Regions from separate parts of the Leifsonia sp. genome, predicted to be linked through region 1. Evidence: predicted binding sites of a transcription regulator. Region 1 holds the regulator's gene; the other holds the start of a gene.

Region 1 (13,388 bases):
ACGTCGGACGGGCTCAGGTTGAGACCGGTCTGCAGCATCCGTGCCGAGCTGGTCACCTCCGCCGGGCTGATCTCCTGGCCGTTGCGCACCATCAGCAGCAGCTCTTCGAGCAGCCGCCGGGCCGCGTCCACCTGCGCCGGGTCGCCGGTCAGGCTGATCTCGTTCCCGCGCACGTGCACGTTCACGAGCGGGTACTGCCGCTCCAGCGTCGTCAGCAGCCGGTCCTGGGGACCGAGCAGCCGGACCATCTGGATGCCGTCGACGCTGAGTCGCGCCTCCGCACCCGCCTGCGCCGCACCGTCCTGCGCCGCCGTCTGCCCCAGCTCGGCCGCGGCCGATTCCCCCTGTGTCGGATCCTTACTCGGCAAGGCTTCCTTCCTCGAGCCCGCCCTCCGGCGAGCCCAGAACGTGGGCGTGCACGTGGAACACGGTCTGTCCCGCGCCCGCCCCGGTGTTGAAGATCAGACGGAAATCGCCGTCCGCGTGCTCGTCGGCGAGCCGCTTCGCGGTGGCGACGAGCTCGGCCAGCAGCGCCGGGTCGCCGGCCGCCAGCTCGACGACGTCCCGGTACTGCTCGGTCTTCGGAACGACCAGCAGGTGCACGGGAGCCTTCGGCGCGATGTCGCGGAACGCGATGATCCGCTCGCTGTCGAACACGATGTCGGCGGGGATCTCCCCGGCGATGATCCGCGAGAAGATCGAGGGCTGAGCGGTTTCCATGACGTCCATCCTATTCGCCCGGGGCGTCCCGCCTCCCTCGGAATCGCTGTCGGCGGACGCGGGCGCTGGGATCACCAGCGGCCGAGAGCGGCGTTCAGGACGGCGATGGCGGCCGGTCCCGCTGTGGAGGTGCGCAGCACGGTGGCGCCGAGCCGGACGATCTCGCCGCCCGCGTCGCGGAGGGCGTCCAGCTCGGCGGGGGCGATCCCGCCCTCCGGGCCGACGACGAGCGCGAGCGCGCGCCCGTCCGGGCGGATCGAGGTCAGCGGCGTCCCACCGGTCGGCTCGAGCACCAGCAGCCGGTGCGTCGCACCGAGCGCGGCGACCTGGCGGGTGGAGGCCAGCTCGCCGACCTCGGGCGTCCAGGCCCGGATGGACTGCTTGCTCGCCTCGCGCACGATGGCACCCCAGCGGTCGCGCCCCTTGGCGACCTTCTGGCCCTCCCAGCGCGACACCGAGCGGGACGCGGCCCACGGGACGACGGCGTCGATCCCGAGCTCGGTCGCCGCCTGCACGGCGAGCTCGTCGCGGTCGCCCTTCGCGAGCGCCTGGACGAGGGTGATCGACGGCTCGGCGCGCTGCACGCGCTGCACGGAGGCGACGTCGATGGTCAGCTCGGTGTTCGTGGCGACGAGCACCTCGCCCTCGGCGACCAGGCCGCGGCCGTTGCCGATCAGGATGGTCTCGCCCGGCCGGGTGCGGTTGACGGTCGCGGCGTGCTTCGCCTCCGCGCCGGTGAGCGACAGCCGGGCGCCGACCTCGACGTCCTCCAGGTCCTCGCGCAGGTAGAGGGAGCTCATCTCAGAGGTTCAGGAACCGGTCGCGCAGCTTCGCGAACAGCCCCTGCTGGAACCGCGCGAGCGACGGCTCGGCGGCCTTGTGGCTGGACGCGAACTTCTTGATCAGCTCCTTCTCCTTGTGGTCGAGCTTCGTCGGCGTGACCACCTGGATGCCGACGCGCAGGTCGCCACGGCCCTGACCGCGCAGGTGCGTGATACCGCGGTCCTTGACCGTCACGATGTCCGCGCTCTGCGTCCCCGGCTTCAGCTCCAGGCGGATGTCGCCGTCCAGCGCCTTCACGTTCGCGACCGTTCCGAGGATCGCGTCCACCATCGACACCTCCAGCGTGCACAGCAGGTCGTCGCCGTCGCGGCTGAACACGTCGTGGTGCTTCACCTTGATCTCGAGGTAGAGGTCGCCGTTCGGGCCGCCGGCCGGGCCGGCCTCGCCGGAGCCTGGCATCTGCAGGCGCAGGCCGGTGTCGACGCCGGCGGGGATGTCGACCGGGACGGTCCGGCGCGCACGCACGCGGCCCTGGCCCTGGCAGGTGACGCACGGGGTGGCGATCACGGTGCCGTAGCCGCGGCAGGTGCCGCACGGGCTCGAGGTCATCACGTTGCCGAGCAACGAGCGCACCGAGCGCTGGATGCTGCCGGTGCCGTGGCAGATGTCGCACGTGACCGGAGCGGTGCCCGGCTGACAGCACGAGCCGTTGCAGGTCTCGCAGACGACGGCGGTGTCCACCTCGAGGTCGCGGTGCGTGCCGAAGATGACCTCGTCGAGGTCCACCTCCACACGCAGCAGTGCGTCCTGGCCGCGCTCCCGGCGCGAACGCGGACCGCGCTGCGAGCCGCCTCCGCCGAAGAACGTCTCGAAGATGTCGCCGAACCCGGTGAAGTCGGCGCCGCCCCCGCCGCCGAAGCCGGTGGAGCCGCCGAGGTCGTACTGCTGCCGCTGCTGCGGGTCGCTCAGGACGTCATAGGCATGCGTGACGAGCTTGAAGCGCTCCTGCGCCTCGCTGCTCGGATTCACGTCCGGGTGGAGTTCGCGCGCGAGTCTGCGGTACGCCTTCTTGATCTCGTCAGGGGTGGCGTTGCGGTCAACGCCGAGGACTTCGTAATGGTCGGCCACGTACGGTGCGTTCCTTCGTTTCGTTTCGTGTTCAGTCGCCGAGGAGGCGGGAGAGGTAGCGGGCGACGGCGCGCACGGCGGCCATGTTGCCCGAATAGTCCATCCGGAGCGGGCCGAGCAGCCCGACGCGGGCGATGTCCGATCCCGCCGAACTGTAGCCGCTGGACATGACAGAGGTCTCAGCGAGCCCGAAGCCGGCGTTCTCGCGCCCGATGCTGACCGCGACGCCGTGCTGGTCGTGCGCCATCTCGTCGAAGAGCCGCAGCAGCACCACCTGCTCCTCGATCGCCTCCAGGACCGGGGTGATCGTGCCGGGGAAGTCGGTCTCGGTGCGGACCAGGTTCGCGGCGCCGGCCATCATCAGCTTCTCCTGGCGGTTCGCGGCGATCTGGTCGAGCAGCGCGCTCGCCACCGGCGCGACGAGCGTGCGGGTGCGCTCGGTCAGCGCGTCCGGCAGTTGGCGCAGGCGCGCGGCGGCGTCCGCGAGCGACAGGCCGGCGGCGGCGCCGTTGATCGCGCCGCGGATCTCGGCGATGTCCGCGTCCTCGAGCTCCTCGTTCAGCTCGATGACCCGCTGCTCCACCGCTCCGGAGTCGGTGATCAGGACGCTCAGCAGCCGGCGCGGGGCCAGGGCGACCAGCTCGATGTGCCGGATCCGGGAGCGCGCGACGGAGGGATACTGCACGAGCGCGACCTGGTTGGTCAGCTGCGAGAGCAGCCGGACCGTGCGCGAGAGCACGTCGTCGAGGTCGAGCGACTGCCCGAGGAAGGTCTCGATGGCCGTCCGCTGCGCAGGGCTGAGCGGCCGGGCCTCCGCCAGGTGGTCGACATAGAGCCGGTAGCCCTTGTCGGTGGGGACGCGTCCGGACGAGGTGTGCGGAGCGGCGATCAGCTCCTCCTCCTCGAGCAGCGCCATGTCGTTGCGGATCGTCGCGGCGGAGACGCCGAACGAGTGCCGCTCGACGATGCTCTTCGACCCGACCGGCTCGCGCGACTCGACGTAGTCCTGGACGATCACGCGAAGCACCTCGAGGCTGCGTTCCGAGACCATGCGGCCGCCTCCCGTCGTTCGTTAGCACTCAACGTTCCTGAGTGCCAATCATATCCCGCGGAACCCGGTAACGGATGATTGCCCACAGTGTCGGCCGGCAGTACTGTGTGCCCACCGGTTCGACAGAGGTCGCAACCGACCAGGAAAGGGTTCCGACATGACAGACCCGAATCAGCCCCCGGCCGACGGCCAGGGCGACGTCCCCCCGTCACAGCCCTACGGCCAGCAGCCCTACGGACAGCAGCCATACGGCCAGCCCGCCGGACAGCCGGCGGGGGCCGTCCCTCCCCAGCAGCCGTACGGAGCGGCGCCCGGCGCCGCAGCCCCCGGCGCGCCGCTCACCGCCGAGCAGGACAAGCAGTGGGCGTCGTTCGCCCACCTTGGCGGCATCCTCTGGTTCCTTCCGTCGCTGATCATCTGGCTGGTCTTCAAGGACCGCGGCCGGCTGACCGACCAGGAGGCGAAGGAGGCCCTGAACTGGCAGATCACCTGGATCATCGCCTGGGTGGCTTCGCAGATCATCGGCGTCATCATCGGCTCGTTCACCTTCGGCATCGGCTGGCTGCTGTTCAGCCTGCTCATCCCCTGGGCCCTGTACGTCGTGAACCTGGTGTTCTCGATCCTCGGGTTCGTGCGAGTGAACAGCGGAGGCGCGTACCGCTACCCGATCAACTTCCGGTTCATCAAGTAGGGAAACACTCTCGGCGTCTTCTCAGATTCACCCTCGGCCCCCTAGGCTGAGAGCCGTCAACCGTTCCCCATGGAGGAGAAGAGACCCATGTCCGCAACGCCCCCGCCGCCGCCCCAGCAGCCGTACGGAGGTGCAGCGCAGCAGCTGAGCCCGGCCGACGAGAAGCTCTGGGCCACCCTGGTGCACGTCGGCGGCATCCTGTTCAACTGGATCCCCGCCCTCATCGGCTACCTCGTGCTCAAGGACCGCGGACCGTTCGTCCGCGCCCACACCGCGACCGCGCTGAACTTCCAGATCACGCTGTTCATCGCCTACGTGGTGGGCTGGATCCTGTCGATCGTCGGCATCGGACTGCTGATCGTCGCCGCCGTCTGGGTCGTCAACATCGTGTTCAGCATCATCGCGGCCGTGAAGGCCAACCAGGGCGCGTACTACACGTACCCGATCGCGATCAAGTTCATCAGCTGAGCACGGAGGACTCGTCCTCCGGCAGCAGCCGCCGAACAACGGCGTCCGCCAGAAGCCGCCCTCGCAGGGTCAGCACCACCGACCCGGCGAGGGCGGCTTTCGCGTCCACCAGGCCGTCCGCGATGAGCCCGGCCACGGCCGTCCGGCCGGAGGCCTCCAGCTCGGCGACGCTCAGCCCGTCGCGGATGCGGGTGAGCAGCAGGACGCGCTCGACACGCCGGGTCTCCGCATCCAGCGTCTCGCGCCCGGCGGCGGGAGACTCCCCCGCCAGCACGCGCTGGGCGTACGCGGCGGGATGCTTCACGTTCCACCAGCGGACCCCGCCGACGTGGCTGTGCGCGCCGGGGCCGACGCCCCACCAGTCGTGGCCGAGCCAGTAGGACAGGTTGTGCCGCGAACGGTGCGCGTCGTCCTTCGCCCAGTTGCTCACCTCGTACCAGCCGTAGCCGGCCGCGGCCAGCCGCGCGTCGGCGAGCTCGTACATGTCCGCCTCGAGGTCGTCGTCCGGCTCCGCGACCTGGCCGGAGCGGATCTGCCTGGCGAGCTTCGTGCCCGGCTCCACGATCAGCGCGTACGCGGAGAGGTGGTCGGGCGCGCACGCGAGTGCGGTGTCCAGCGAGCGCTCCCAGTCCGCGAGCGACTCCCCCGGCGTACCGTATATGAGGTCGAGGCTGACCTGGAGGCCGGCCTGCCTCGCCCACTCGACGACCAGCGGGATGCGCTCCGGGTCGTGGGTGCGCTCCAGCGTCGCCAGGACGTGCGGGACGGCGGACTGCATCCCGAACGAGACGCGCGTGAAGCCGGCGTCGGCGAGCCGGCGCAGGTCGTCGGCGTCGACGGAGTCCGGGTTCGCCTCCGTCGTCACCTCGGCGCCGGGCGCGAGGCCCCAGGCGTCGCGAACGGCGCCCAGCATCGCGCCGAGGTCGCCCGGCGGGAGCAGGGTCGGCGTCCCGCCCCCGAAGAACACCGTGGAGACGGGCCGCGCGGGGAGGCCGCTGGCCTCGAGCGCGCGGGCGGCGAACTCCACCTCGCGCACCGCGTGCCCCGCGTAGTCGGACTGCGAGACGCCGCGCAACTCCGTCGCGGTGTAGGTGTTGAAGTCGCAGTAGCCGCAGCGCACCCGGCAGAACGGCACGTGCAGGTAGACGCCGAAGTCGCGTCCCGCGGCGCCGTCCGCCGCGCTCGCGGGCAGGAGGCCGTCGGCCGGGGCCGGATCCCCCAGCGGAAGCGTGCTCGGCATCAGACGGACCGGGCGGGGTGCAGCGAGCGGAGGTAGCGCTTGGTGAACCGGTTCTGCTGCATCCGCAGCACCGGGTAGCCGATGCGGTAGAACGCGTTGGACGGCCGGGAGAACGCGCGCAGCACGAACCAGACGGTGCCGTCGTCGCGCCGCTCGACGAGGAACGCCTCCTCGCCGCTCTGCGGGTGGCCGTGCAGCGTCCCGTAGCCGAAGCCCTTGCGGTGCGGCTCATCCACCACGTAGACGATGCGGATGGGCGCTTTGACGTGGAACGGGCCGAACGGGACGCGCAGCACCGCGGTCATCCCGTTGCGGATGTACGGCGACCCGTCGTCGGCGAAGACGTCCTCCTCGACGCGGTGCTCGCGCATCCCGCGCGGGGAGCCGTCGGCGTTGAACTCGATGCCCTCGTACTGCACGCCGGTGCCCTCGTCCACCTGGGTCACCTGGATGCCGCTGCCGCGCTGCACGCCCCACGTCATCAGGGACGCCGCGGCCGACTCGAAGCGCTCGTCACCGCTGCCCAGCCGCACTTTCCGCTCCAGCGGCCGATAGCCCTTCGGCGGATAGTAGAGCAGGTCGTCCGCCTGGGTGCCGCCGACGGCACCGTACGTGACGGGCTGATCGGTGAAGGTGGTCCTGCGCATGCTGCAACTCTACTTGCGACGTGACTGTTGCTGTTCGGTACGTTGCGACCGTGCTCGCGCAGGGGCAGTCGTACCGAGCCGGCTCAGTCGCGCTACTTCTTGTCCTTCTTCTCGGTGTCGCCGGAGAGCGCGGCGATGAACGCCTCCTGGGGGACCTCGACGCGGCCGACCATCTTCATGCGCTTCTTGCCCTCCTTCTGCTTCTCCAGGAGCTTGCGCTTGCGCGTGATGTCGCCGCCGTAGCACTTGGCGAGGACGTCCTTGCGCATCGCGCGGATGTTCTCGCGCGCGATGATCCTGGCGCCGATCGCCGCCTGGATGGGCACCTCGAACTGCTGGCGAGGGATCAGCTCGCGCAGGCGCCCGGCCATCATGGTGCCGTACGCGTACGCCTTGTCGCGGTGCACGATCGCGCTGAACGCGTCCACCTGCTCGCCCTGCAGCAGGATGTCGACCTTCACGAGGTCCGCCTCCTGCTCGCCGAACGGCTCGTAGTCGAGCGAGGCGTAGCCGGCGGTGCGGCTCTTGAGCTGGTCGAAGAAGTCGAAGACGATCTCGCCGAGCGGCATCGTGTAGCGGATCTCGACGCGGTCCTCGCCGAGGTACTCCATGCCGAGCAGGGAGCCGCGGCGGCTCTGGCAGAGCTCCATGATCACACCGACGTAGTCCTTCGGGGCGAGGATGGCCGCCTTGACGATCGGCTCCTCCACCTTGTCGATCTTGCCGGTCGGGAACTCGCTGGGGTTGGTGACCGTGACCACCTTCTTGTCCTCGGTGGTGACCTCGTAGATCACGCTCGGGGCGGTGGTGATCAGGTCGAGCCCGAACTCGCGCGAGAGCCGCTCGGTGATGATCTCCAGGTGCAGCAGGCCGAGGAAGCCGCAGCGGAACCCGAAGCCGAGGGCGACCGAGGTCTCCGGCTCGTAGACGAGGGCGGCGTCCGACAGCTTGAGCTTGTCGAGCGCCTCCCGGAGCTCGGGATAGTCGCTGCCGTCGATCGGGTAGAGGCCGGAGAAGACCATCGGCTTCGGCTCGGTGTAGCCGGCCAGGGCGTCGGTCGCGGGCTTGGCGGCCGAGGTGACGGTGTCGCCGACCTTCGACTGGCGGACGTCCTTCACGCCGGTGATCAAGTAACCGACCTCGCCGACGCCGAGGCCCTTCGACGGCGTCGGCTCCGGGGAGGAGACGCCGATCTCGAGGATCTCGTGGGTGGCCCTGGTGGACATCATCTGGACGCGCTCGCGCGGGCTGAGCTTGCCGTCCACCATGCGGACGTAGGTGACGACGCCCCGGTAGCTGTCGTACACGGAGTCGAAGATCATGGCGCGGGCGGGTGCGTCGGCGACGCCGACCGGCGCCGGGATCTCCTGCACGACCCGGTCGAGCAGAGCGTCGACGCCCATCCCGGTCTTGCCGGAGACGCGCAGCACGTCCTCCGGCTTGCCGCCGATCAGGCTGGCGAGCTCCTGCGCGTACTTGTCGGGGTCAGCGGCGGGCAAGTCGATCTTGTTGAGCACGGGGATGATCGTCAGGTCGTTCTCGAGCGCGAGGTACAGGTTCGCGAGCGTCTGGGCCTCGATGCCCTGTGCGGCGTCGACCAGCAGGATGGCGCCCTCGCACGCGGCGAGCGAGCGGGACACCTCGTAGGTGAAGTCGACGTGACCGGGCGTGTCGATCATGTTCAGGGCGAAGGTCTGCCCGTCGAGCTCCCACGGCATCCTGACGGCCTGGCTCTTGATCGTGATGCCGCGCTCGCGCTCGATGTCCATGCGGTCGAGGTACTGCGCCCGCATGTCGCGCTCGGCGACGACGCCGGTGATCTGCAGCATCCGGTCGGCCAGGGTCGACTTGCCGTGGTCGATGTGGGCGATGATGCAGAAGTTGCGGATGGAGGCCGGATCGGTCGCGGCGGGCTCGAGGGCCTTCAAAGCTCGTGGTGACATCGTGCGCTCATTCTCCCATGAACCGCCCCCACCTCCCGAAACAGCCGAGTACGCAGAAAGTGCGGCCGAAACGGCCGAGTACGCAGATGATCTGCGTACTCGGCCGTTTCGGGTCAGGCGAAGCGGGTGGAGCGCTCGGTGACGTGGGGGGCGCCGTCCTGCCAGCGGTAGACCTCGGTGCCGTCGATGAAGACGCGCTCGGCGCGCGAGTTCACATCGAGCGGGTCGCCGGACCAGACGACCACGTCGCCGTCGAGTCCCGGCTTCAGGGCGCCGACGCGGTCGTCCAGTCCGAGGAACGAGGCCGGGTTCACGGTCAGGGCCTCCAGCGCCGTCTGCCGGGGCAGCCCCTCCTTCACGGCGAGCGACGCCTGGTGCACCAGGAAGTTGATCGGGACGACGGGGTGGTCGGTCGTGATCGCGACGCGGACGCCAGCGGCGGCGATCTTCGCGAGGTTGCCGATGGCGCGGTCGCGCAGCTCGACCTTGGAGCGCGAGGTGAACATCGGCCCGAAGATCACGGGAATGTCGCGCTCGGCGAGCACGTCCGCGATCTTGTGGCCCTCGGTGCCGTGGTTGACGACGAGCCGGTAGCCGAACTCGTCCGCGAGGCGGATGGCGGTCGCGATGTCGTCGTGGCGGTGGGTGTGCTGGTCCCAGACCAGCTCGCCGTCGAGCACCCGCACCAGGGTCTCCTTGGCGAGGTCGCGCGCGAACGGCTTGCCCTCGCGCTCGGCGTCGTCGCGCTGGGCGCGGTAGTTCTGCGCCTCGACGAAGGCCTCGCGGATGATCATGGCGACGCCGAGGCGCGTGCTCGGGGTCTGGTTCTTGCCGCCGTAGACCCGCTTGGGGTTCTCGCCGAGCGCCGACTTCACGCTCACGGCGGCGCGGATGACCTGCTCGTCGATCGTGCGCCCGCCCCAGCTCTTCAGCGCGACGGACTGGCCGCCGATCGGGTTGCCGGAGCCCGGCTTGACGACGATGGCGGTCACGCCGCCCGCGAGCGCGTCGCGGAAGCCCTCGTCGTCGATGTTCACGGCATCGATCGCGCGGACGGCCGCGGTGTTCGGGGTCGTCATCTCGTTGGTGTCGTCGCCGGCGGGGCCGTTCGCCTCCTCGTGGATGCCGACGTGGCCGTGCGCCTCGACGAAGCCGGGGAGGACCCACTTGCCTGCGGCGTCGAGGACGGTCACGCCCTCCGGCACGGTGATCTCGGCCGCGGTCCCGACGGCGGCGATCCTGCCGTCCTGGATGAGGACGGTCCCGTTCTCGATGGGCTCCCCCGCGACGGGGACGACGTAGGCGCCGACGATGGCGATGCTGGATGCGGTCATGGCGTCGAGCCTACGCTCGCGCCGGTGCCGGGAATGCGGCCGGGGGCGCTGCGTTGTCCCCTCGCATGAGCATTCTCCTGACCGGCGCGACCGGCTACATCGGATCCTCCGTCCTCCCCCGCCTCCTCGAGGAGGGCCACACCGTGACCGCCCTGGTCCGCGACGACGCGAAGGCGGAGGCCGTCAGGGCCGCCGGCGCCACCGCCGTCGTCGGCGACGCGACGGACGCCGCGCTGGTGGCCCGGCTCGCGGCGGAGAGCGACGGCGTGATCCACCTCGCGTCCGCCTCCGACGTCGACCCCGGGTTCGTCGCCGCCATCCTGGAGGGACTGGGCGAGAGCGGCAAGCCGTTCGTGCACACGGGCGGGATCTGGACGTACGGCTCCAACGCGGACATCGCGGAGGACTCCCCCGTCGCCCCGCCGGCGCTCACGGCCTGGCGTGGCGCCAGCGAGGCGGTCGTGCTCCGCGCGTCAGGCGCACGTGGCATGGTCGTCGTGCCCTCCATCGTCTATGGCCGCGGCGCCGGGCTCGCGCGGCTGATCGTGGACGCGCCGCGCGGCGAGGGCGTCGCGCCCGCGCTGCGCCTGATCGGCGACGGGACGCAGCACTGGGCGACCGTGCACGTGGACGACCTGGCCGCGCTGTACGTGCTCGCGCTGGAGAACGGCGAGGCGGGCGCGGTGTACATCGGCGCCAGCGGCGCCAACCCGACCGTGCGCGAGCTCGGCGAGCTGGCGGCGCGCGCGGCCGACGTCGCCGGCGGCGTGCAGGAGGAGACGGTCGAGGAGACCTCGGCGCGCCTCGGCTCCGGGCTCGCGGAGGCGCTGCTGCTGGACCAGCAGGCGCGCGGCTCGAAGGCGCGCATCGACCTGGGCTGGGAGCCGAACGGTCCGGCGCTCGCGGATGAGATCGCCGCGGGCTCCTACGCCCCGGAGACGGCGCGGGCCTGACCCCGCGCCCCCGCGGTCGCCGCCGACATCGCCCGCGGCGGCGACCGCGTTTTGGGAACCCGGGAGCGCGCTGCTAAAGTTGTTTGTTGGCTTGCGTGTGGTGTACCGCACGAACGCCGCGAGGCGCCCTCTCTCGCTGAGCGGCACATCCGAAACTCACCTTACGAACGAAAGTAACCATCCGTGGCAAACATCAAGTCGCAGATCAAGCGCAACCGCACCAACAAGAAGGCGCAGGAGCGCAACAAGGCCGTCAAGAGCGAGCTGAAGACCGCCGTGCGCGCCGCGCGCGAGGCCGTCGTCGCCGGTGACAAGGAGAAGGCGACCGCGGCGCTGCGTCTCGCCACCAAGAAGCTCGACAAGGCCGCCAGCAAGGGTGTGATCCACAAGAACCAGGCGGCGAACCGCAAGTCGGCCATCGCCAAGCAGGTCTCCGCGCTCTGACGCATCGACTCCGCGGGCACTGACCCGCGCCGCGACGAGCCCCCGTCCCGAGGACCCCGGTCCCAGGGAACGGGGGCTCGTTGCATGTCCGGGTGGTCGCGCGGGCCGCGGCGGCCGCGACTGGCGCTCAGCCGCGTCCGCGCGCGCTGACGATGCGGATCATCCGTTCGAGCGCGAACACCGGGTCGCGGCCGCCGCCCTTCACGTTGGCGTCCGTCTCCGCGAGCACCTCGATGACCCGGCCGAGCCCGTCCTCGCTCCAGCCCGCCAGATCCCGGCGCGCACGATCCACTTGCCACGGCGCGAGACCGAACTGCTGGGCGAGCTGGCCGGATCCGCCGCGCGCTCCGGACAGCTTCGCCATCGTCCGGATCTTGCTGGCGAACGCGGCCACCATCGGAACCGGGTCGGCACCGGAGGCGAGGGCGTGCCGCATGGTGACCAGCGCCTCGCCGTGCCTGCCGGCGATCGCGGCGTCGGCCACCTGGAACGCGTTCGTCTCCACGCGGCCGCCGTAGTACTTGTCGACCGTCGCCTCCGTGATCTGCTCGGCGGAGTCGGACAGCAGCTGCTGGCAGGCCGCCGCGAGCTCGGCGAGGTCGTCGGCGAACGCCGAGGTGATGGCGCGGAGCGCTCCCGGGGTGATCTTGCGACCGGCCGCCTGGAACTCGGCCTGTGCGAACTCGTACTTCTCGGCGTCCTTCTTGAGCTCCGTGCAGACGACCTCGATGCCGCCGCCCGTGCCCGAGCGGATCGCGTCGAGCAGCTTCTTGCCTCGCACCCCTCCGGCGTGCCGGAGCACGACGACCGTGCCGTCCGCCGGGGCGGGCAGATAGTCCAGCATCTCGGTGAGGAACGCGTCCCCGCACTTCTCGACGGCGTCGACCCGGATGAGCCGCGGCTCGCCGAACAGGGAGGGGCTCGCGAGCGTGAGCAGCTCGCCCGGCGCGTAGTCCGCCGCCGAGATGTCGCTGATCTCGAGGCTGGCGTCCTCCGCCTTGAGCGCGTCGCGCAGCATCCGCCCGGCGCGGTCGGCGAGGAAGCCCTCCGTCCCGGAGATGAGGACGACCGGAGCCGGCCGGATCTGGTTCCACGCGAGCTGCGGGATCGCGCTTGCCGTCCGTCCCTTGCTCGCGCCGGCTCTGCTGTTGCCTCTGGTCGCCACGTTCCTCCTCGTCCGTATCCAGGATAGAGGCGACCACCGGCACCGGAGTCCGCTGCCCGCTCCGTCCACAGTCGCGGTCCGTCCGGTCCAGGCGAGACCAGCAGCAGACCGGAGAGATCGGTGCGCGCCACCGCGGTTCCCGTCGCCGCGAGCGTGGCGAGCGCGCGAGCCGTCGGATGCCCGTAGCCGTTGTCCGCGCCGACCGACACCAGCGCGAGGCGCGCACCGAGCGCCGCGTACAGGCGCGCGCTCTGGTCCGAGGAGCCGTGGTGCGCGACCTTGACCACGGAGGCCTGCCGGACCGTTCCGGTCGCGAGCAGCGCATCCTGCGCCCCGGCGTCGAGGTCGCCGAGGAAGACAGTCCGCAGCCCGTCGCCCTCCGTCTCGACGACGAGGCTGCCGCTGTTTCCCGAGACCGGCGGCCCGGCGCGCGGCGGCGCCAGCAGGCGCCAGTCGACGGAGCCGCTCCCGCCGGCGTCGCCCGGGGGGCCGGGGGCGTCGCGCGCGTCCGCGAGCTCGCGAAGGATGGCCTCGTCGGCCGGCCGGTCCGGCTCCCCGACGTAGGCGCGGCCGACCCGGCCCAGAACGCCGGAGAGCCCGCCGACGTGGTCGGCGTCGTAGTGGGTGAGGACGAGCATGCTCAGCCGGCCGATCCCGAGCCGGTCGAGGCAGGCGACGGCGGGCTCCGGCTCGCGGCCGACGTCGATCATCGCGACCTCTCCCCCGCTCCGGACCAGCAGGGCGTCGCCCTGGCCGACGTCGCACGCGGCGACCTGCCAGTCCCGAGGGAGGGCGAGCGCCCCGCCGAGGGCCGTTCCGCC
Region 2 (5,787 bases), on a different contig from region 1:
CCCCAGGTCGCCGGTGAAGTGCAGCCGCGTCCCGTCTGTCCGCAGCTGCACCTGCGCGGCGCCGAGGATGTGCCCGGCGGGCACGAACCGCGCGGTCATCCCGGCGATCGACAGCTCCTCGTCGAAGGGATGCGGCTGGAACCGCTCCAGCGCGGCGTGCGCGTCCCGCTCCGTGTAGAGCGGAAGCGGAGGGGAGTGCCGGGAGGCGTGGTGCCGGTCGGCGAACGCGGCCTGCTCCTCCAGCAGGCGCCCGCTGTCCGGCAGGATCAGCGAGCTGAGCTCCGCCGTGCCCTCCGTGGCGTGGATGCGACCGCGGAACCCGTCGCGGACCAGTGCCGGCAGATAGCCGGTGTGGTCGAGGTGGGCGTGGGTGACGACCACCGCGTCGATGCTCGCCGGGTCGACGGGGAACGGCCGCCGGTTGCGCTCGCGCAGCAGCTTGTAGCCCTGGAAGAGACCGCAGTCGACGAGGACGCGGCGGCCGCCGGATTCGACGAGGTTGCGGGACCCGGTGACGGTGTCCGTCGCCCCCAGGAAGCGCAGCGTCGCGCTCACGGGGCCACGACCCGCCCCCGGCGGAACAGTCCCAGCCCCAGCAGCACGAACCCGAGCTCGGCCAGTCCGGCGGCGAAGTAGACGGCCTGCAGGACGCTGAACGGGATGAACATCATCTGGACGAAGATCCAGATCAGCAGCCCGAACGCGGCGACAGCGGTCGCGGCGGGGCCGCCGCGCGAGCCGCGGCCGACGAGCAGCGCGGCGAGCAGGTGGGTGCCGCCGACGACGACGGCGAGCACGAGCCCGGGGATGATGTACGACGTGAACGGGCTCCCGCCGAGATAGGCGGCGTCTGGCACCGCACCCCCGGATGTCGCTGTGGCCGCCCCGATGATCAGGGCGATGGCCCCGGCGATCGCCGTGATGCCGATGAACGTGGCGAGCACGGCCAGGACGATGCGGATCCAGCGCGTCATGGCTCCTCCGATCCTCGGCTCCGAGCCTCGCCGTCGGCCGCCGCCGTCGCCAGGGCCGAAGGGCCCGCCACCCTGTCGCCGACGACCGGAGCCGCGTTCGGCGGCTCGGCGCGCGTGCGCCAGGGCGCGTTCGCGTGCAGCGCCAGCAGCTCGGCGCCCAGGCCGAAGAACACCATCGCCAGCCAGACCGGGATGTTGAGCAGCGGGATCTGCAAACCGACGATCAAGACCAGGCCGCCGACGAAGGTGAGCAGCACCGGATGGTGCGCACCGCGCAGCATCAGCCGACCGAGGTAGTGGGCGCCGACGAGGAATGTCGCGAGGGTCAGCACGACCCACACCAGGAGCCCGGCGAGCGCGAGCGGCGCGCCGACCACCGTCACGAGCAGGACGAGCAGCCCGACCGGGACGACGATCGCGGCGACGAAGCCGACGAGGAGCGCGCGCCAGGGGGACGGCAGCAGCCGGTCGGTGACCCCGTGGAGCACGCGCGGGATCAGCAGCCCGGCGGCGACGGTGATCAGGCTGAGGCCGACGAGCGCGTAGAGCAGACCGAGGAACCAGCCGAGCGCGGCCGCCCACGGCGCGAATGCAGCCGGAGCAGGCCGCTGCGGCTCGATGTGCCGCACCGTGCCGTCCACCGCGCCCGCGGAGATCTGCGCCGCGCGTTCTCCGGAGTAGGTCACGTCGCCGCCGACCGTGCCGTCGATCCGCAGCGCGTTCGTGCTGACGACGAGGTCCCGGCCGACGGTGCCGTCGACGCGGATCGCGCTCGCCGTCGCCACTACGTCCTCGCCGATCGCGCCCCGGCCGTCGACGACCAGGTTCCCGGCGAAGACCGTCCCGCTGCGGGCGACGTCTCCCGTGATCGTGACGTCCTGCCCGGCGAGTCGGATGTTCCCGTCGACCCGGCCGCTGATGGTGATGGTCTGCGCGGCGGCGATGACGTCGCCGGTGACATCGCCGCTGATGGTCAGGTTCTGCGCCGCGGCGTACACGTCTCCCGTCACCTGGTCGGCGACATCGACCGCGACCCCGCTGTAGAAGTGCGGGCCGCTACCGCCTGCCTGCGCGCGCGCCGAGCCGGCGGCGCCTCCGGCGCCGAGCACGACGAAGCCGGCGATCGCGGCCGCGGCCGCGACCCGGAGCATGTGAGAGCGGATGTTCATCGCGGGATCCCCCTGACCTCGAGACGGCCGCCGGGAGGCGGGCGTCGTTCCGACGGGACCAGGATCCGCGCGCGCTCTCGCCGGCACTAGGGTCGTTGGTCCCGCTCGCACTCCGGGACCTTGTGCCTTGCGCGGGGGCGCGCCCGCACGGAAGAGTCGGCGGCGGAGGAGGGAACCGACATGGAACGTTCCAGGATGGTGTCGCCGCCGATCGTCTGCGGGGTGGACGGCTCGGAGGCGTCCCGCCGCGCGCTGCACGAGGCTGCCCGGCTCGCCGACGCCCTGCAGGCGCGGCTCGTGGTGGTGACGGCCTGGCAGCCGTCGACGACGATGTACGACGCCTACTTCCCCGATCCCGAGCGCGCGCCGAAGGTGGTCGCGGCGGGCGTCCTCGACGACGCCCTCCGCGCCGAGTTCGGCGACGTCCGCCCGGAATGGGTCACCGCACGCGCCGAGTCCGGCCACGCGGGCAAGGTCCTCGTCGAGGCTTCGCGCGACGCGGATCTCCTGGTCGTCGGCAGCAGGGGCCTGAGCGAGCTGGCGTCCCCGTTCCTCGGCTCGGTGAGCCTGTACTGCACGACGCAGGCCTCCTGCCCGGTGCTGGTGGTGCGTCCGGAGAAGAAGCCGGGCGCGCACGCGGAGACGAGCGACGCGTGAGCGCGCACCGCCCGGTCCGCGTGCGGTGCGCTCACCTCCCGCAGCCCGCCGGCTTCCAGAGCACGGCGTGGTTGTCCTCGTTCGGGTCGGACGCGTAGCCCGCGACCGTGTTGTCCGGCGCGATCGCTGTCCCGATCCCGTCCTCGTCGCCTCCCGCGAACACCCCGAGCCTGGTCAGCGCGCCGGACGGCGACCACCGGGCGGCCACGGGGAGCACCGCGTCTGTGGGCTGGACATAACCGGCCATGTAGCCGCGTTCGTTGATGTCGACGACCGTGGATCCGGCGCCCAGCGTCGCCAGCGGGATGATGCGACCGAAGCTGTCCCACATCACCGCGACCAGGGGACCGCCCGGGGTCGAGTTCGATGCGCCGATGACGGTGCCGCGCCCGTTGACGGCGGACGCAGTGCTGCGGTCGCCGCCCGGGAGCGTCCCGAGGCTGTGGACATGGCCTCGGCTGTCCCAGCGGACGGCACGCGTCTCCTCGCCTGCGAAGCTCGCCGTACCGACCGCGGTGCCGGAGTCGTTGACGCCGGTGGCGACGCTGCTGGTGGCCCCGACAGGCGCGTCGAGCACCTGCAGGCGGCCGGTCGTGCTCCAACGCACCGCGACCCCCGGTGAGCGCGCCGCCCCGACGACGGAGGCGCCGACGACCACGCCAGCGGCGTTGAGGGCGTTGGCGACGCTCCCGGCCGTCCCCGGGAGATCGGGGAGAACGGTCAGCCTCCCGAACGCGTTCCAGCGCAGAGCGTACCTGTGCGCCGGCGCGTCCGCCCGCCCGATGACGATCGCGGTCGGGCCGACCCGGCTCGCGGTGCTCGAGGTGGTGTCCGGGGGAACGGCCAGCTGGTGGATGCGGCCGAGTGGGTCCCAGACGACGGCGCGCGTCGCCGAGACGCCATCGCCGGTGCCGGCGTTCGAGTCGCCGGCGACGAAGCCGAGCGCATCGATGGACCTCGCCGTGCTCGCGTTGCCTCCGGGAAGCGTCCCCAGGTCGGTCGCCCGGCCGCCCGGGCTCCAGCGTGCGGCCCGGAAGTACCGTGGCTCGAACGCGGCGGTGGAGACGCCGACGCTCACGTCGAACAGGTTGATGTCGTACGCCTCGCTCATCGTGCCGCCGGGCAGCACGCCGAGATCGAACGGGGGGCAGGTGCCGGTGGTCGCGGTCGCTCGTGGCGCCTCCGCCGCGCTCGCGGGAGCCGCGCTCGCGGGAGCGGCGCCGCGCGCCGCGGTCGCGCAGGCGGCTGCCGCGAGCCCGGCGATGAGAGCCGCCGGAACCCGTCTCCTCCGGCCAGGGCCGGTGCTCGGGATGGTGGTCCTCTGTTCCGCGGTTCGCGGTGCGTCGTTGCTGTTCATGGCCGCCATGCTGCGCGCGCGGGCGCCCGACGGGCGGGCCGAAGGTCCTGCCGCGCACCCGCGCGGGACCTTCGGCCCACCCCCTGGCCGTGTGCCGCCGTACCGTTTCCGCGTCGAGAACGATCATCCGATGAGAGAGGACACCGTCATGGCACGCAATCTGGTCCGCTTCGACCCGTTCGCCGAGCTCAGCCGGCTGCAGCGGGAGTTCTTCGAGGACGGGGTGTACGGCCTGCGTCAGGCGAAGCTGCCGACAACCGATATCTACACCAAGGACGACAAGGAACTGATCGTGGAGGTCCACCTCCCCGACTTCGACGAGAGCGACATCTCCGTCGACATCGACGAGGGCGCCCTGGTCATCCAGGCGGAGAAGCACGAGAAAGAGGAGGACAAGGGCAAGAAGTACGTCGTCCGCGAGTCCAGCCAGAGCTTCTACCGGCGCATCGCCCTGCCGCAGCAGAGCGACCAGGGCAAGATCGCCGCCCGGTTCGACAAGGGCGTGCTGAGGGTCGAGGTGCCGTTCGCGGCGCTGCCGGCGCCGACCAAGGTGCCCATCTCCGCCGGCCCGGCGAGCTGACGGGCGCCGGGTCCGGTATCGGCAAGGCGACCGCCCTCCGCCTGGTGGCCGAGGGCGGAGAGCGATGCGGGCTGGTCGGTGATCTGAACGGGGGATGACCGGAGTCGACCACCGGTCACGCGTGGCCGCGGCGCCAGGGGGGGAGCGTCGTGGCCACGCCTCTCGTCGGTCTGCTCAGCCACGCGCCGGTCTGAGCTCAGGCGCGGCGGAAGCGGGCGGCCGGCGGGCAGTCGAACGGGTCGCGTGCGGCCAGCCCGACCCGGTTCAGGTAGCGGATGACGATCCGGTACGAGTTGACGAGGCCGGTCTCGGTGTAGGGGATGTCGTGGGCGGCGCAGTGCGCGCGCACCAGTTCGCGGGCGCGGCGCAGGTGCGGCCGGGGCATGCTGGGGAACAGGTGGTGCTCGATCTGGTGGTTGAGCCCGCCCATGAGCACGCTCATCGTCCAGCCGCCGCGGATGTTACGGGAGGTCAGCACCTGCTTGTTCAGGAAGTCGACCCGGGAGCCGGCAGGCAGCAGCGGCATCCCCTTGTGATTGGGCGCGAACGAGGCTCCCATGTAGACGCCGAAGACGGCGAGCTGCACGCCGAGGAACGCGAAGGCCATGCCGACGGGCAGCATCAGGAACACGATCGACACGAACAGCGAGAGCCGCAGCCCGATGGCGACGAGCTCCGAGGCGCGGCGTTCGACCGGCCCGCGGGCGAACAGCGACCGGATGGAGGTGACGTGCAGATTCACCCCTTCCAGCAGCAGGAGCGGGAAGAACAGGTAGCCCTGCCGTCGGGTGATCGCGGCGAGCAGGCCGCGCTGCCGCGCGGCGTCCTCGACCGTGAACGAGATCGTGTCGAACGCGATGTCGGGGTCTTTGCCCTCGGTGTTCGGGTTGGCATGGTGGCGGGTGTGCTTCGTCATCCACCAGTGGTAGCTCATGCCCACCAGCCAGGTCGCGATGAGCCGCCCGGCGCGATCGTTGACGGGGCCGGAGGCGAACACCTGGCGGTGCGAAGCCTCGTGGCCGAGGAAGGCGAACTGCGTGAAGATCAGGC

Evidence for each region. The regulator HrcA, encoded in region 1, represses chaperone genes, less so after heat shock. The targets are predictions, from matches to a motif close to TTNGCACTCGNNNNNNNCGAGTGCNAA.
Region 2: a site for HrcA is predicted at 4,229-4,255, ahead of ACTHMF_RS05855 (Hsp20/alpha crystallin family protein). Genes of this name have one in related genera too.

The regions. Positions count from the first base shown of each region.
Region 1 covers NZ_JBQCGZ010000127.1:25,700-39,087, forward strand. The annotation lists gene ACTHMF_RS13770 (PhoH family protein) at 1-248, opposite strand, end outside; gene ACTHMF_RS13775 (histidine triad nucleotide-binding protein) at 358-720, opposite strand; gene ACTHMF_RS13780 (16S rRNA (uracil(1498)-N(3))-methyltransferase) at 792-1,520, opposite strand; gene dnaJ (molecular chaperone DnaJ) at 1,522-2,631, opposite strand; gene hrcA (heat-inducible transcriptional repressor HrcA) at 2,663-3,682, opposite strand; gene ACTHMF_RS13795 (DUF4870 domain-containing protein) at 3,840-4,373, shown strand; gene ACTHMF_RS13800 (DUF4870 domain-containing protein) at 4,461-4,841, shown strand; gene hemW (radical SAM family heme chaperone HemW) at 4,834-6,081, opposite strand; gene ACTHMF_RS13810 (DUF1990 family protein) at 6,081-6,728, opposite strand; gene lepA (translation elongation factor 4) at 6,821-8,671, opposite strand; gene ACTHMF_RS13820 (amidohydrolase) at 8,785-10,005, opposite strand; gene ACTHMF_RS13825 (NAD-dependent epimerase/dehydratase family protein) at 10,071-10,958, shown strand; gene rpsT (30S ribosomal protein S20) at 11,142-11,402, shown strand; gene holA (DNA polymerase III subunit delta) at 11,530-12,567, opposite strand; partial or broken gene ACTHMF_RS13840 (ComEC/Rec2 family competence protein) at 12,828-13,388, opposite strand, start outside.
Region 2 covers NZ_JBQCGZ010000057.1:11,805-17,591, forward strand. The annotation lists gene ACTHMF_RS05830 (MBL fold metallo-hydrolase RNA specificity domain-containing protein) at 1-555, opposite strand, end outside; gene ACTHMF_RS05835 (hypothetical protein) at 552-974, opposite strand; gene ACTHMF_RS05840 (hypothetical protein) at 971-2,143, opposite strand; gene ACTHMF_RS05845 (universal stress protein) at 2,324-2,800, shown strand; gene ACTHMF_RS05850 (hypothetical protein) at 2,832-4,157, opposite strand; gene ACTHMF_RS05855 (Hsp20/alpha crystallin family protein) at 4,288-4,737, shown strand; gene ACTHMF_RS05860 (fatty acid desaturase family protein) at 4,934-5,787, opposite strand, start outside.